One region of the Salinibacterium sp. NG22 genome, then DNA from elsewhere that is predicted to be linked to it. Evidence: riboswitches for the same ligand, from Rfam matches in the RefSeq annotation. Region 1 holds a riboswitch; each other region holds the start of a gene.
What was found. Region 1 has a riboswitch for thiamine pyrophosphate ahead of I6E81_RS03465 (ECF transporter S component). Riboswitches for the same ligand answer to the same signal wherever they lie in the genome.
Positions count from the first base shown of each region.

Region 2: linked by a shared signal. The riboswitch ahead of I6E81_RS10550 (MFS transporter) and the one ahead of I6E81_RS03465 (ECF transporter S component) in region 1 are both predicted to bind thiamine pyrophosphate.
Region 3: linked by a shared signal. The riboswitch ahead of thiM (hydroxyethylthiazole kinase) and the one ahead of I6E81_RS03465 (ECF transporter S component) in region 1 are both predicted to bind thiamine pyrophosphate.

Region 1 is NZ_JADYWG010000001.1:706,910-712,258, forward strand. Features, by position in the region: gene I6E81_RS03450 (ATP-binding protein) at 1-136, opposite strand, end outside; gene I6E81_RS03455 (energy-coupling factor transporter transmembrane protein EcfT) at 129-884, opposite strand; gene I6E81_RS03460 (ABC transporter ATP-binding protein) at 881-2,206, opposite strand; gene I6E81_RS03465 (ECF transporter S component) at 2,317-2,949, opposite strand; TPP riboswitch at 2,983-3,091, opposite strand; gene I6E81_RS03470 (LLM class F420-dependent oxidoreductase) at 3,118-4,044, shown strand; gene I6E81_RS03475 (DUF3097 domain-containing protein) at 4,057-4,905, opposite strand; gene I6E81_RS03480 (VanZ family protein) at 4,902-5,345, opposite strand.
Region 2 is NZ_JADYWG010000002.1:199,594-204,942, reverse strand. Features, by position in the region: gene I6E81_RS10560 (LLM class flavin-dependent oxidoreductase) at 1-596, shown strand, start outside; gene I6E81_RS10555 (Fic family protein) at 708-1,976, shown strand; gene I6E81_RS10550 (MFS transporter) at 1,961-3,313, opposite strand; TPP riboswitch at 3,304-3,413, opposite strand; gene I6E81_RS10545 (iron-containing redox enzyme family protein) at 3,609-4,898, shown strand; gene I6E81_RS10540 (CDGSH iron-sulfur domain-containing protein) at 4,895-5,101, shown strand; gene I6E81_RS10535 (PPOX class F420-dependent oxidoreductase) at 5,123-5,349, shown strand, end outside.
Region 3 is NZ_JADYWG010000001.1:18,790-24,138, forward strand. Features, by position in the region: gene I6E81_RS00100 (MDR family MFS transporter) at 1-1,426, opposite strand, end outside; TPP riboswitch at 1,608-1,699, shown strand; gene thiM (hydroxyethylthiazole kinase) at 1,691-2,500, shown strand; gene thiE (thiamine phosphate synthase) at 2,497-3,192, shown strand; gene I6E81_RS00115 (bifunctional hydroxymethylpyrimidine kinase/phosphomethylpyrimidine kinase) at 3,189-4,730, shown strand; tRNA gene I6E81_RS00120 (tRNA-Pro) at 4,807-4,880, shown strand; gene I6E81_RS00125 (Imm26 family immunity protein) at 5,055-5,349, shown strand, end outside.

The DNA of each region.
Region 1 (5,349 bases):
AAAAGTCGTCGAGTTTCACTAGCTGAACCTCTGGCCAGGCTGCGGCCATGGCACGGCCAAGTTCGGTCTTGCCCGAACCAGAGCGACCATCGATAAGACACCGCCAGCGTGGAGCAGGCGGCTGCGCGCTAGCCAACAATGAGATTCCAACTTCCCGTGAGCACGGCAACGACTGTAGCGGTAATGCCGATCAGCAGACCCACGAGCAGCGTGAGCCATTCAGCCCGCCCCCACGGCGACTCCCGGGCCCACGTGCGGGTCGTATCGCCGCCGAAGCCGCGCGCTTCCATCGCAATAGACAGTTTGCTGCCTCGACGGATCGAGAGCACAAGTAGCGCAAAACCCTGACCGGCGATACGGCGGAGGCGACCACGGTCTGCCACGCCACGAGCGCGACGGGCTAGTTCGAGAGAGCGCCAATCCTCGAGAAAGAGCCCGACCATGCGCACGGCTGCTAACGCGCCAACAACGAAGCGGTCGGGCAGTCGAAGTCGCTGAGCGAGGCCATCAGCGAAGTCGGTGGGGTCGATCGAGATGAACAACACGACCGCGGGCAGGCCGATCGCGAGCACCCGCAAGAAGGTCGCGAGGGCGAGCTCGATCGAACCATCACTGATTCTGATCAACAAGAATTCGAAGTACACGGTGCCGTCATAGCGGCCATACAGCAGGATCGTGAGAGCGGTCAGCGGAGCCGCCACCCACACCGGCAAAGTCCGCAACCAGAATCGTTTCGGCTCAATCCCGAAGAACGCGATGATGGCAAGCTCGAGCACGAGCGCGGTCGTGGCCGACACCCAGTCGATCGTGGCGAGCAAGAACAGGCTCACGAGGAGCCCTGCTCCTAGTTTGGCCACGGGATTCACCGACGCGATAGGGATCATTCGAGCACGACCGTTGAGTCGGCGAGTGCATCGACGAAATCGAGATCGTGGCTGACGGCGATTACGCTGCTTCCGTCATCCACGAGTCGTGCCAGCAGGGCGAGCAATTCGCTCCAGGTGCGCGAATCTTGCCCGAACGTGGGTTCGTCGAGCACGAGCACCTGCGGGCGCGTAGCGAGGGCTGTGGCGACGCTCAGGCGACGTTTCTCGCCGCCCGAGAGAGTGAACGGGTTGGCGTCGGCTAGCCGGTCAAGGCGCAACCGGGTGAGCAACTCGTTGACGCGAGCATCCACTTCGCTCTCGGGGAGCTTCAATGCCCGCGGGCCCACTTCGAGCTCTGCGCGCACTGTGCTCGTCAGCAATTGGTGCTCGGGATCTTGAAACACGGTGCCGATTCGGGTGAGCAGCTCACGCGACTTCCAGCGGATCGGATGCTCGCCCGCTCCATTCGCGAGCGCCGGGCTCGCCACGACAGCACCACTGACGGGCGACAAAAGCCCACCAAGGGTGAGCGCGAGCGTTGACTTGCCTGCGCCATTGGGGCCGGTGATGGCCAGAGCGTGGCTGCTCATGATCTGGAGGTCGAGCGGAGCCCCCAGGGCTACTTTGCCGCGGCCGACGGTCAACTGCTGAGCGCTGAGAAGCGCGTGTTGCGGGCCCCGTACTGCCCGCACCGGGCGCGGTGGCGGAAACTGCGGGATCCAGACTCCCCGAGCGGCGAGCTCTTTGCCCTGCCGTGCGAGAACGTCGGCGGGCGCCCCATCGGCGATGACTCCCCCGCCGGCGGCGAGCACTACGACGCGGTCGACAACGTCGCTCCACACCGAGACGCGGTGTTCGACAACCACAATCGTGGCGCCGGTTGCCTCGGCGACGCGGATGACGGCATCCCGAACCTCGGTCACCCCCGCGGGGTCAAGATTGGCGGTCGGTTCGTCGAGCACGATCAAACCGGGCCGCATGGCCAGCACCCCGGCGAGCGCGAGCCGCTGCTTCTGACCGCCCGAGAGCGCACTGGTGTTGCGGTCGAGAGCAACCTCGAGGCCGACGGAGGCGAGACTGTCACGCACACGAATCCAGATTTCGTCGCGCGGAACACCCAAGTTTTCACAACCGAACGCAACGTCGTCTCCGACGCGCTCCAAGATCACTTGGCTGTCGGGGTCTTGAATCACGAGACCGGTGCGCCCACGATGGGCGGCCGGATGCTCGCCCGCGACGAGCAGGGAACCTTCTGTTTCGCCTTCGTCGTCGCCGACTACCCCGGCGAGGGCATGCAGAAACGTTGACTTTCCCGCCCCGGACTCGCCGAGGAGTAACACGCGTTCGCCCGGTTCAATACGCAGATCGAGACCGCGTACCGCCCAAGCGAGCCTGCTGGAATGGCGCCACCCCCATCCTTCGACGGTGACGCCAACAGGCGTGGTGGGGCTCAGACCCGTTTCGCAATCTCGCGGCCAGCACCAAAGCGGTTGAGCGCTCCGGTTGCCGCAATACCGCGCGTCGCGAGCCACGACAGGAGGCCAGCAATGAGCATCCCGCCGACGATGGCGGCGATCGTGTAGATGATGATGAAGGGAAGCGCTGATCCCGGGTACCAGAGCAGCAAGTCAGTAATAGCCATCGCGAGGCCGGCACCGGCGCCCGCAAGAATCGCACCGCTGACGCGCCAGTTGGCGTAGAGGAAGGCAGCGAAGACGATCTCGGCACCAATCCCCTGTGTGAAGCCGCTCACGAGAGTGAGTACACCCCACTGGTTACCGATAAGGGCCGACACGGAGGCGGCGACCATCTCTCCGTAAATCGCGGCACCTGGCTTGCGGATGACGAGTGCGGTGAGCACGCCGGCGAAGAGCCAGAAACCGCCACCAATCGCTTGCAAGCCGGGCAGGAGCGCAGCGAACGGGGCCAGAGCGGGAACGGAGGCAACGTTCCAGACGACGAAGATCAAACCGCTTGCGACGCCAATAACGCTCGCCACGACGATGTCGATCACCCGCCACTGAAAACGCGATCCGGGCTTCGTCGGGGTAGACGTGGATGAGGATGGTGCTGTTGTGGTCACTTTCGTGCCTTTCACTAGTGAATGGCACGGGTTTCAAGAGTGTCTGCTCCCTGCGCTGGCATGATCCAGATCAGGTTCGACGGTCGAAGCTTGGAGAAGCTCCCTCTCAGCCCGGCTCACCGGACTCCCGTGTTCGCCACCCAGTCTAATCATCAATAGGCTCGGCGTATGGACTTCCGCATCTTCACTGAACCTCAGAACGGCGCCAGCTACACCGATCAGCTTCTTCTTGCGCAAGCCGCAGAGAAGCTCGGTTTCAACGGCTACTTCCGTTCTGACCACTACGTGACTATGGACGACCGCAACGGCGGGCTGCCTGGTCCAACGGACTCCTGGACGACCCTTGCGGGGCTGGCGCGCGAAACCTCGACGATTCGTCTGGGCACGCTCGTCTCCTCCGCAACCTTTCGGCATCCGGGAATCTTGGCGATTCAGGTAGCTCAAGTCGACGACATGTCGGGCGGCCGCGTGGAGCTCGGGCTCGGCACCGGCTGGTTCGAACGCGAACATGCTGCGTACGGCATCCCGTTCCCGGCGAAGCGGTTCGGCATGCTCGAAGAACAGCTCGACGTGATCACGGGCATCTGGGCCACAGAACCGGGAAAGACCTTCTCCTATGAGGGCAAGCACTACCAACTGAGCCAGTCGCCCGCGCTGCCGAAGCCCGTGCAGAACCCTCTGCCGATCATCATCGGCGGCAGTGGTCCAAGCCGTACGCCGGCGCTCACCGCCAAGTTTGCGACCGAGTACAACGCTGGCTTCGCCACCATTGCGCCGCTCACGGAGCGCATCAACCGCGTGCGTGCCGCGTGCGAGCACTTCGACCGCGACCCCGCCACGCTCGTGCTTTCCATCGCCGGCACGACTGCTGTCGGCGCCACCGAAGCTCAGATCGAGACGCGTGCTACCGCAGCCAACGCAACTCCCGCCGACCTGCGTCTTGGCGGCTTCGCGGGAACTGCCAGCGAAGTCGTCGACAAGATTTCAGAGCTGCAGGCACTCGGGTTCACTCGCGTGTACTTCCAGATCATGGACTTCCACGATCTCGACCAGCTCGACTTCCTCGCTCGCGAGGTCGTGCCGCAACTCGACTAAGCGCGCTCGGCGCTAGGAATCCTGATCGACCGTGACAAAGTCGATGAGGTGTTCAACGCGCCCCAAGAGCGCTGGCTCAAGGTCACCGAAGTTGGTGACCTTCGACAGAATGAACTGCCACGCGCGGGCGATATCGGCTTGGTCTTCGTGCGGCCAGCCGAATGCTTCGCAGATTCCGTGCTTCCACTCGATCGTGCGCGGCACCGATGGCCACGCAGCGATTCCGAGGCTTTGCGGCTTCACGGCCTGCCAGACATCGACGAATGGATGACCGACCACGAGCGCGTACTGGCCGTACTTGCCGCGCCCCACAGCATCCGCAATTCGACTCTCCTTCGAGCCAGGAACAAGGTGATCGACCAAGATTCCCAACTTGCGGTCGGAGGTGGGTGCAAAGTCGGCGACGATCTTCTCGAGGTCGTCGATGCCGCCCAAGAATTCGACGACGACACCTTCGGCGCGCAGGTCATCACCCCACACTTTTTCGACGAGTTCCGCATCGTGGCGGCCTTCGACATAGATGCGACTCGCGAGCGCGGTGCGGGCACGCTGCTCGGGGGCCGCAAACGACCCTGAGGCTGTCTTACGGGCGGCGGCGGCGGCCTTCGGCGCGGGCTTGACGAGCTCCACTGCCACGCCGTCGATGAGATAGCCGCTGCCGAGAGGGAACGCGCGAGCGGAGCCCCGACGGTCTTCGAGCTCCATGAGCCCATTGGCGAAACCCACCAGGGCACCTACGTAACCGTCAGCGATTACCTCGACAACCATCCCGGATTCGATCGGAACCTTCGGCAGCACTGCTGGCCCGCGCTTGATAGAGAAACCAGCGAGAACGTCGTGGGAATAGCGGTCGTCAGTCACCGATCGAGGTTAAGCGGTGCCGCCGCGTTGCTGGCGGAGGCGCGACGGGAGCTCGCAAGGTTCGTCGACGGTTGCGCGAATGCTGCTGCCGGGCGTTGCGCATGCTCTCGCCAGAGCGCGATGCCCACGGCGGAAGAAACACCGATCCCGGAACCGATAGCCGCGAGCAGAATGTCAACGACATCCGCGTAGCCGACGGGCATCCACACCGTCTGGGCGGCTTCGAGCCACGCTGCGGCAACGATGCTGAAGGCGAGTGCTGCCCACCAACGGCGACGGCCGAACATGCCAACCAAGAAAATACCAACGGGGATAAACGCAACGGTGGTCCAGATCCAGAAGCGACCGTTACTGCCCGGAGCGATCACGAAAGCGAGACTCGCCAGGGCGGCGAAGTAGAGCGCTGCGGCTAACGCAACGGCAAATCTCGATCGGAACATACCA
Region 2 (5,349 bases), on a different contig from region 1:
CGATCACGGGCGAAGGGCTCGCTCCCGGCAATCCGCAGATGATTGGCACGAGCGCTTTGCAGCCGATTCAGCCGCAGGCACCCGGACTCAGCGAACGCATCTGGTGGGGCGCAGGCACCCGGGCCACCGCGATCTGGACGGCTGAGCAAGGGATGAACCTGATGAGTTCGACGCTTCTCACCGAAGACACCGGAGTTCCCTTCGATGAGCTGCAGGCCGAACAGATTGCGATGTTCCGGGATGCGTGGGCGAGTGCCGGCCACGACCGTGCACCACGGGTTTCGGTGAGCCGCAGCATCCTGCCCATCATTGACGATGAGACCGAGTACTACTTTGGCATCCAGGGGCAGGTCGAGCAGCGCGATCAAGTCGGCATGCTCGACGGTTCGCGCTCCCGTTTCGGCCGCTCCTATATCGGAGCCCCCGACCTGATCGCAGCCGAGCTCGCGCGCGACGCAGCCATTCAGGCTGCTGACACCCTGTTGGTTACCGTGCCCAACCAGCTCGGGGTCGAGTTCAACACTCGTATTCTCGAAGCGCTCGTGAAGCACGTGATGCCCGTGGTCGATGCGGAGAGCGCGCCTTCGGTCGCCTGAGAATCCGACCTCTTCGACGGCGTAGACCCGTCACTCGCGACGACGCCTAAAATAAGGTTAGATGCACTAAACTTATTTTATCGCCCCATTCGCGAACCTTAGGTGGCCACCATGTACTACGTCGATCTGCTGTGGAATCCACAAGATGGCGCTGGGTTGAGCCGCAAAGACCGCGCAGCTGGCACGTTTCGTGCGTTCGTTCCCGACGAGCTAGATCTAGTGCTCCCACGAATTTCCGATGAAGCAAGCCAGGCGGCAACGGATGCCCTCGCCGTTCTCGCGCGGGCAGACGAACGCATTGGCGCGAAAAGTGGATACCTCAACCATCTCCTGATCCGGTCCGAAAGTATCTCTTCGTCGTGGATTGAAGGAAACCGGGTCACTCCCAAAAAACTCGCGATCGCCGAAGTGTTGCACCAGGGCAAGAGCGTTGCTCTCGACGTGATTGCAAACGTGAGAGCAACGGAAGAGTCGATTGATGTGCTGGCCGACCGCACGAGGCCGGTCAGCCTCTCTGACATCGAACATCTGCAACACGTTATTGAGCCGTCCCTCCCACCCGGGATTCGTCGCGAGCAAAACTGGGTCGGCGGAAATGGCTGGTCGCCGCTGAGGGCAGAGTTCGTGCCGCCTCCCGAAACTGAGGTGCGCCGATTGCTCGATAACCTTGCCCACTTTGTCACCGCCACTGAAGGCAACCCTGTCGTTCGGGCGGCGCTCGCCCACGCTCAGTTCGAAACCATTCACCCTTTTATCGATGGCAACGGTCGCACGGGCCGAGCTCTCATCCACACGGTGCTGAAGCGGTCGGATGCCCTGCGCAACATTCTCGTGCCGATCTCCACCGTTTTCGCCGGCAACAAAGACTCCTACATCGACGGCCTCACCGATTTCCGGGCAGATCGTGTCGATGATTGGATTGTCGGATTCTCACGTGCGGCCGAGCAGGCTGCGTCCAACGCCGTCGAACTCGCCCAAGACATCACGCAGCTCGACGGTGTACTGCTCGATCAGCTTTTCGCTTTTCGAACCGAGAGCGGGCTGTCGCCAGCGCAACCACGGCGGGGAGCCGTCGTTGTGAGTGTGCTCAAGAATCTCCCATCCGAACCTGTTCTGACAGCAGAGCGGGTCGCAGCAACCTATGGAGTCTCGACGGTCGCGGCACAGGGCGCTCTCAACCAACTCGGTGAGGCGGGCATCCTGTCTCGCACCAAGGATCACAAAGGGCGACTGGTGTGCTGGACCTCGGACCGACACCTCGGACTCGTTGCGCTCACCGAACGCAGCAATCGAATCGGGGGCGGGGACACCTCCGACGGTAAGCCCCGCCATGCGCCGGCCGCCCCCGACGTCGATGCAGTGGGTCAGCTGCGCAACTGAGGCTGCGACTCACCGTCAAGATCAACCCCCGCCGTCTCCGGCCCCAGAAACGCCCCCACAGCAATCAGCACCCCGCCGAGTGCGAGCAACGCCGCAACCGCACCCTGCTGCCCCAACACGCCTTGCATCGCGGGCAGGTAGTACGGGTAGAGCGCGGGAATCACGATCGACAGGCTGTACCCGACCCCGTACCCGCTCGCGCGCACCGAAGTGGGGAACCGCTCCACGAGGTACGCCCCGACTGGCCCGTACGCCGACACCGTCACGACTTGAAGCGCGACTACTCCGAGCACGAGCTGCCCCAGACTGGGTGCCGCAAACACCGCGAGAAACGCGAGCGGTCCGGCCACGGCGGTCAATAGCCCAAAACCCATAAAGAAGCGTCGCCGTCCGGTGAAGGTCGAGAGGTGACCGCAGGCTGCCATGGTGAGAGCGGATGCCGCGGTGCCGATCATCATCGCGAATGACAGGGTTCGACCATCCAGTGTCCCTGTCGCGCCCAGCGCCCCTGCGCCGGAACCGAGTTGACCGGCCAGCACGGGAATCGCCATGTTGGTGAGTAGCCAGAGCCCGCTCATCATGATGAACACTTGCCAGAGCGCGCGGCGGTGGCGGCCGACGAGAATCTCTTTCAACGGGTTAGTGCGCTGCCCCGGGCGTTGCCACTGCGGCGACTCTTCGACCCGCGCACGGTAGTAGAACAGCATGGTGAAGGCGAGCAGCGAGCCCAGAATGAAGAGCGTTCGCCAGCCCCACTGGCTATAGGCGGCGGCGTCGAGCACGCTCTGCAGCACGAACACCATGCCCGCGATCGACGCGTTGGCCCAGGGCGACATCCACATGATGAGGCCGCTGACGAGGCCGCGCCGTTCGGGCCGCGACCATTCCATCGCGAGCGGAATGGCGGAGGTGTATTCGCCGCCCAGGAAGATGCCGCCCACAAAACGCAGCAGCAAAATCGCGGCCAGCGTGCCGCTGCCCAGCACCGTGTGATTGGGCACGAGCGCGATCAGCAGCGTCGTGAGAGCGACACCGAGCAGAGCAACTTTCGTGGTTGCCGTTCGCCCGATGCGGTCAGAGATCGATCCGAAGATCGCCGCCCCGATCGGGCGCCCCAGCAGGGTTGCGACGAAGATCAGGCCTGCGTTCCCGACCAGATTGTCCGAGCCAAACAGCTGAGCGGATGCCGGGGCCAGGGCGATGACCGGCAAGAAGATGTCGAACTGGTCGACATAGTTGCCGAAGATGCCGCCGCGCACCGCGCGTCGGGTGCCGAGCGGAGCAGCAGAGTCGGTTGCAGCAACAGAGACAGCGGGGGACGAGCTAGTGGGGCGCATGAGCCGTACTTCCTTCGCCGGCATTACCCGGGAGGTTCAACGGTCGAAGCTGCGTCAGCTTCCTCTCAGCCCTTGCCTGTGGGCTCCCGTGGGGACGTGCAACAACATAGCACTCGCGCGCCGCAGCAGCGCCGGCTCGCGAGCAGCAGTGACCCGACGTGCCGGCTGCTCGACGCCGCGGCATCCACCGGTAGACCTATCAGTTGAGCGTTCTCGGTGAGCTTACTGAGAAATATTTGGGAGCGCGGCAATTGCGTTGACGGCGCCCGAAACGGTTGGCAACATAAGTTCACCAATGAAGCTGAGCGGGCAATCGGGTGCCCGCTCTCAGGGCTTCGACACGATCGGAGAGGTCATGATGCACCCCACGGAGAACTCTCCAGCGCACGAAACCGCACCCCACAACGGCGCAGGTTACGACGCACCCGCAGTAGCCCCCAACACCAGTCCAGATGCAGCCAGCGCTCTCTGCGAAAATTGGCACGACGAGGAGATTGAGCCTCGCGGCCCGATCAGCTCGCTGCTCATCGACGCTTTCGCGAGCCAGTCGCCACCTCACACGATCGACGGTCTTGCCGACGAAGTGACCGCGGCTATCGAGAGCGGGCGCGACCTAGTGCGTGATGACGACGTGCAGCTTGCCCTCTACCTTCTTTACGGTCTGTACTACGGCCGCGTCGTCGAAAACGGTGACCAATGGGAATGGCATGTCGATACCATCGCCGCTCGCCTTGAGCTGGAACGAGCGTTCGAAGGCCAGCTCCGACGCCTAGTGCCCACGCCAGAGCTCCCCAACGCAGCGGCAGAAGATGTCGCGAAGGCGCTTTTCGCCCTCACTGCCCCTGATCCGGATGCCGGACCGAGTCTCTCGCGCCACGTCGCGAAGAGTCTTACCCGCGAACAGGCCGTCGAGTTCATGGTGCAGCGCTCCGTGTACACGCTGAAAGAGGCCGATCCACACTCGTGGGCGATCCCGAGACTTACCGGGCGGGCTAAGGCTGCGCTCGTGGAGATCCAGGCGGACGAATACGGCAACGGTCGACGCGAACGGATGCACTCGGAGTTGTTCGCGCGATCGATGCGGGGCATTGGGCTCGACTCTCGCTACGGCACCTATGTTAATTTCGCCCCGGCCATCACGCTCGCCTCGTTCAACATGATTTCTCTGTTCGGCATGAATCGCCGTCTCCGGGGCGCGATCGCAGGGCATCTGGCGGCATTCGAAATGACATCGTCGATTCCCAACGGGCTCTACGCCCGCGGTTTTCGTCGATTAGGTTTCGGCAAGAACGTCACCGAGTACTTCGACGAACACGTTGAAGCGGATGCCGTTCACGAGCAAATTGCCGCCCGCGACCTCGCCGGCGGGCTTGCCGAGAGCGAGCCGGCCTTGCTCAGTGAGATCTTCTTCGGTGCCCGTGCGTGCCTGCTGATCGACGACTGGGTAGGCGAGCACATCCTCGAGTCGTGGGTGGCCGGAGAGTCGTCGCTGCGTAAGCCTTTCCCCTTCGACGCAGTGCTCACCGGTAGGGGCGATGATCCCGCGTCCTCCGCATCGATCACGAGCGCGGGAGCGGGCCGATGAGTTCGTCAGAGAGTAAAGATGACGTTGAGATAGTGGCCTGCACCAACGGGCCACTGCTCGTCCGCGGCGAGATTGACCTGCGCTCCTCCGACGGTGAAGCTATTGAGCAGACACGCACAACGGTTGCTCTTTGTCGGTGTGGGGTCTCGGCGATAAAGCCGTTTTGTGACGGCACTCACAAGCTGATCAACTTCAAGGCGTAGTGCCACGGGGATAATGGGCGCATGACTGCCGCTGACTTTTCCACACTCGCCACCGAGACCTATGTCTCCGTCACTACCTTCCGCAAGTCAGGGGAGCCGGTGTCGACACCGGTGTGGGTGGTCGCCGACCGGGACCGATTGTTCGTCACTACGGCGCCCTCCTCAGGCAAGGTGAAGCGGGTGCGGCACACCCCTCGGGTTGAGGTCACGCCCTGCGATATGCGCGGCAACATTGTCGAAGGAGCCGT
Region 3 (5,349 bases), 690 kb from region 1:
AGATGATGCCGCCGGCCATGAACGCGAGGCGCACACCACCAGCAAGCGCTGTGGCCTCTGGCGCGCCTTCAGCGGCAAGGGCGACCGACTGCACCGTGAGGAGCGCGATGAACAGCGCGGTGCCTGCAGCGCCGGCAAGTTGCTGCACGGTGCTGATGGTGGCGCTGCCGTGCGAGTACAGGTGTGGCTTGAGCGTGCCCAGTGCCGAGGTGAAGAGCGGCGTGAACATGAAGGCGAGTCCGATGCTCATGGGTACGTGGATGGCGACGACCATGAACGGTGAGCTGGTTTCGGAGAGCAGCGTGAAGCTCCACAACGATGCGCTCACCAGTATCGAGCCCGGAATCATGAGGGGGCGCGGGCCGACTTTGTCGTAGAGGCGGCCAACGAAGGGGCTCAAGAACCCCATGACGAGGCTGCCGGGCAGTACGAGCAGTCCGCTCTGGATGGGTTCGAGCCCGAGAACGTTTTGCGTGAACATGGGCAGCAGGATGATGGTGCCGAAGAGGGCGGCCATCATGACCATCATGAGGCCGATTGCGACGGCAAAGCCGGGGGCAGCGAAAGTGCGCAGGTCGAGAAGAGCACTGTCTGTTTTCTGCAGCTTCAGCTGGCGGATGATGAACAACACGAGACTGATGGCGCCGGCGCTGATGGGGATGGCTGGGGCGATGAGAACAGAGTCTCCGGCGGCTGATTCTCCGAGGCTGGAGAGCCCGTAGATCAGGCCGGAGAAGGCGATGGCCGAGAGGATGACCGACAGCATGTCAATCGATACCTTGCGGGGGTCGGTGACGTTCTTTACCTTCGTGATGCCGAGCAGGAGAGCGGTGACAGAGATGGGGATCATGACGATGAAGACCCAGCGCCAGTCGAAGACGGCCAAGACGAGGCCAGCAACGGTTGGTCCGACGGCAGGGGCCATCGACATGACGATGGAAACGTTGCCCATGGTCTTGCCACGAGTTGCGGCAGGAACCAGAGTCATCACGGTTGTCATCAGCAGGGGGAGCATCATGGCGGTACCGGAGGCTTGAATCACCCGTCCCACAATCAGCACGGCAAAGGTGGGCGCCATAGCCCCCAGCAGAGTTCCGATGGTGAAGAGAGACATTGCGGTGATGAAGATGCCACGCGTCGTGAAGCGTTGGATGAGGAATCCGGTAATCGGAATCACCACGGCCATCGTGAGCATGAACGACGTCGACAACCACTGAGCGGTGCTCGGCTCGATGTTGAGGTCTTCCATGATGCGGGGGATCGCCACGACGAGCGAGGTTTCGTTGAGGAACACCACGAAGGTGGCAGCGAGCATCAGGCCGATGACCAAACGGTTGCGGCCGCTGTTATCGACCGGGCTGGCTGGCCCGTCATCGTTGGGGTCAAAAAGAGGGATGCTGCCGGTGATCGGCGCCGTGCTGGTCATAGAAATCCTGTCGTGTGTGAAGCGGTAGGACGAAGCAGCAGCCGGGATTGAAAAGGGTGCACAGATCTCGCGTCATCTTTATTGTCGCTTGGTGCAACGACATCCGGCACTGAAATAGTCCACATTGCCTTTCGCCTGAGGCGAACACGACACCGTGCCAAGCCGCTATCGTTGAGGCACAACTTGTGACACGGGGTGCCCTGCGGGGCTGAGAACACACCCGTCGAACCTGATCTAGTTAGAACTAGCGAAGGGATGTCGTGCATGTCGCGTACGCCACCAAACTTTTTGACCGCCACTCAAGATGCGCTCGAGGCGGTGAGATCGACGTCGCCTCTCGTGCAGTGCATCACCAATAGTGTGGTGGTGGGCTTCACTGCCAATGCGTTGCTTGCTGTGGGAGCAGCGCCGGCCATGGTGGATATCCCGGAAGAAGCCGGCATGTTCGCTGGCGTGGCATCCGGAGTGCTCATCAATCTCGGTACCTGTCGCGAAGAGCAGCGCGCTGCAGCCCTTGAAGCTGCACCGGCCGCCAATGCTGCCGGAACGCCCTGGGTGCTCGACCCGGTCGCCATAGGGGCTCTGCCGGTGCGCACACCACTCGCGTATCGCCTGCGTGACCTCGGGCCTTCCATCGTGCGGGGCAACGCCTCAGAGATTCTGGCGCTCGCCGAATTGGGCACGGGAGGTCGAGGCGTCGACAGCACGAGCAGTGTGGATGCCGCGCTCACCGCCTCCCAGATGCTCGCGCGGGTGACCGGCGGTGTCGTCGCGGTATCGGGTGCGACGGACATGGTGACCGATGGCGTGAGTGTCGTGAGGCTCTCTAACGGGCATCCGGTGCTGACCAAGGTGACGGGTGGTGGCTGTGCGCTTGGCGCGATCATGGCGGCGTTTGCGGCGGTGACTCCGGATGCGCTGACTGCTGCTGTTGCGGCGACGAGCGTGTACACGGTAGCGGCCGACCTTGCGGCGGAGCGTTCGGCACTGCCGGGAAGCTTTGCGGTAGCGCTGTTGGATGCCCTGAGCGAAGTCTCGGTGGACGATATTGCAGAACGGGGGGTCATCGCATGAGCGGCTTCCGAGAGAGTTTCGACCTTTCCACTTATTTAGTGACGGATTCGGCTCAGGCGAAAGCTGCCGGGCATGACCTCGTTGATCTCGTGTACGAGGCTGTGGCCGGGGGAGTGACGATCGTGCAGCTGCGCGAGAAGGACATGCCCGCCCGCGACTTCCTTGATCTGGTGCTTCGAGTGTCTACGGCGGTGGCGCTGAAGGTGCCCGTGCTCGTCAATGACCGAGTCGATGTCTATCTCGCTGCGCGCGAGATGGGTGCTCGGGTTGCTGGGGTGCATGTCGGGCAGGGCGATCTGCCCGCAGCGTCGGTGCGGGCGCTCGTAGGCCCGGGGGCGATTGTGGGTCTGAGCGCATCGACTGACGACCAACTGTACGACGCCAGTGTGGGGTCGGCGGGTGTCGACTATGTCGGCATCGGGGCCTTGCACCCCACGACGACAAAGAAGGACGCTCCGGATGCTCTCGGGCACGATCGCATGGCCGAGCTCATTGCGGCGAGTAAGCGACCGACCGTGGCGATCGGTGGGGTGGGGCCGGATGACCTCGCGCTGCTGCGTGCGGGCGGTGCAGACGGTGCTGCAGTGGTGTCTGCCATCTGTGGTGCGGCTGATCCGCGAGAGGCGGCTCGCGCGCTCGCCGCAGCGTGGGCTGGCGTACCAGCGGCCGAAGACGAAGGAGAAGACGCATGAGCGGGGCACGGAGCGGGCTACGGGACCAGACACGGAGCGAAAGCGGTAGCGGTCTGCGGGTTCCTCGCGTTCTGAGCATTGCTGGCAGCGATCCTTCGGGTGGTGCGGGTATCCAGGCCGATCTGAAGTCGATCGCGGCCAATGGTGGCTACGGGATGGCGGCCATCACGGCTCTGACGGCGCAGAACACGCAGGGGGTGCGCGGACTGCATGTGCCGCCCGCTGAGTTCTTGCGCGAGCAACTGGATGCGGTGAGCGACGATGTGGCAATCGATGCCGTGAAGATTGGCATGCTCGGCACCGTCGAGGTTGTCGGTGTCGTGCGGGCGTGGCTTGAGGCTGCGCGGCCTCCGTTGGTCGTGCTCGACCCGGTGATGGTCGCTACGAGTGGCGACCGACTGCTCGATGCCGAAGCCGAGCAGGCGCTGCGCGACCTGGTGCGGGTGTGTGACCTTGTCACGCCGAATATTCCTGAGCTCGCGATCATCGCCGCAGAACCCGCCGCTGAGACGTGGCCTGAGGTGCTGGAGCAGGCGGCGCGAGTCTCTGCCTCCTACGGGGTGCGCGTACTGGCCAAGGGCGGACACTTGAGCGGGGCCGAGGCTCCGGACGCGCTGGTGGATGCCCGTTCCGGGAATGCTGCTGTCGTGACCGAGTTTGCTGGCATCCGTATAGAGACCAGCAACACCCACGGAACTGGCTGTTCGCTGTCGAGTGCGCTCGCAACCCGGATTGCGGCCGGCGGTGAGTGGGCTGCTGCTGTGGGGGAGTCGAAGCGGTGGTTGAGCGAGAGCATCCGTGCCGGTGCGGCGTTGCAGGTGGGGAGCGGGCGTGGTCCGATTAGCCACTTTGCGGGGTCGTGGGAGCGCGGAGGCGTAGAGACGGCGCTGACCGCGGCTGAGGTGCGCGAGCAGTGGTGGGCAGAGATCGCCTCGGTGCGGGCTGAGATCGACGGAGGTGACTTTGTGCGGACGCTGGGGGATGGTTCTCTCGACCGGGGAGACTTCGTTTGGTACCTGGCTCAGGATGCGCTCTACCTGCGCGATTATGCGCGGGCGCTCGCCGAAGCTGCCCGGCTGGCACCCACGGCAGCGGAGCAAGCCTTCTGGGCCTCAAGTGCCGAGGGGTGCATCGTGACGGAGCTGCAGTTGCACGAGTCGTGGTCGGTGGCCGGTGAGCTGTTCTCGGCTTCGCCCAGTGCGATAACGACGGGGTACCTGAATCATCTGCTGGCGACGGCAGCCCGTGGTGACTACGCGGTCCTTGCCGCAGCCCTGTTGCCGTGCTTCTGGGTCTACCACGACGTCGGGTCGCGACTGCACCCGCTGGCGCACCCTGAGCACCCCTACGCCGACTGGCTGACCACGTATGCCGATGACGCGTTCACGGATGCCACAGAGCAGGCCATCACGATAGTGACGGCGCTCGCCGCAGACGCGACCCCTCCGGTTCGGGATGCAATGCTCACCGCTTTCGTGGCATCCACGGAGCATGAACGCGAGTTCTTCGCCGCCGCGCACGGCATCTCGTCTCACTGATTTGGCCGGAGTTGCCGTTTTGGCGCAAAACTGAACATCGGCGCTCAGATTTCGCGGTAAGCTATTCGAGTTGTCGCGGGCTGTAGCGCAGCTTGGTAGCGCACCTGACTGGGGGTCAGGGGGTCGCAGGTTCAAATCCTGTCAGCCCGACAATGTGCCCCGGATTTCTCACGAAGTCCGGGGCTTTTTCTATGCCCAAGCACCTTCGGATTGTGGCCTCGCGCTTAGTTCGAGCACGAAAATGGTTTATCCCAGACGCGGTCTGGCTAACATGAGACATCAGGTGAGCGAAGCTTACTATTGCCATGTTGGAGGCGGTCCAAGGTGAAAACGAAAATCAAGGTTGGGGATGTCTTTATCATTCCTGCTGGCGATGGTCGCGCAGGCGTGGGGCAAGTGGTGGGAGTGTATGGTAAGAGTGACTACTATTTCGCGATCTTTGACACCGTTGTCCCGCTGGAAGTTTCGGACGAGAGAGCAATAGAGGCGCTCAAATCGCCGTTGCTTTTCCTTGGGTTGTCGTTAGACGCCAAAATCTTTTTTGGAGATTGGCCCGTCGTAGCGCACGCGGAAGTGGACCCGTCGATCTTGCTTCCTGCATACAAAGTCTCTATGGGAA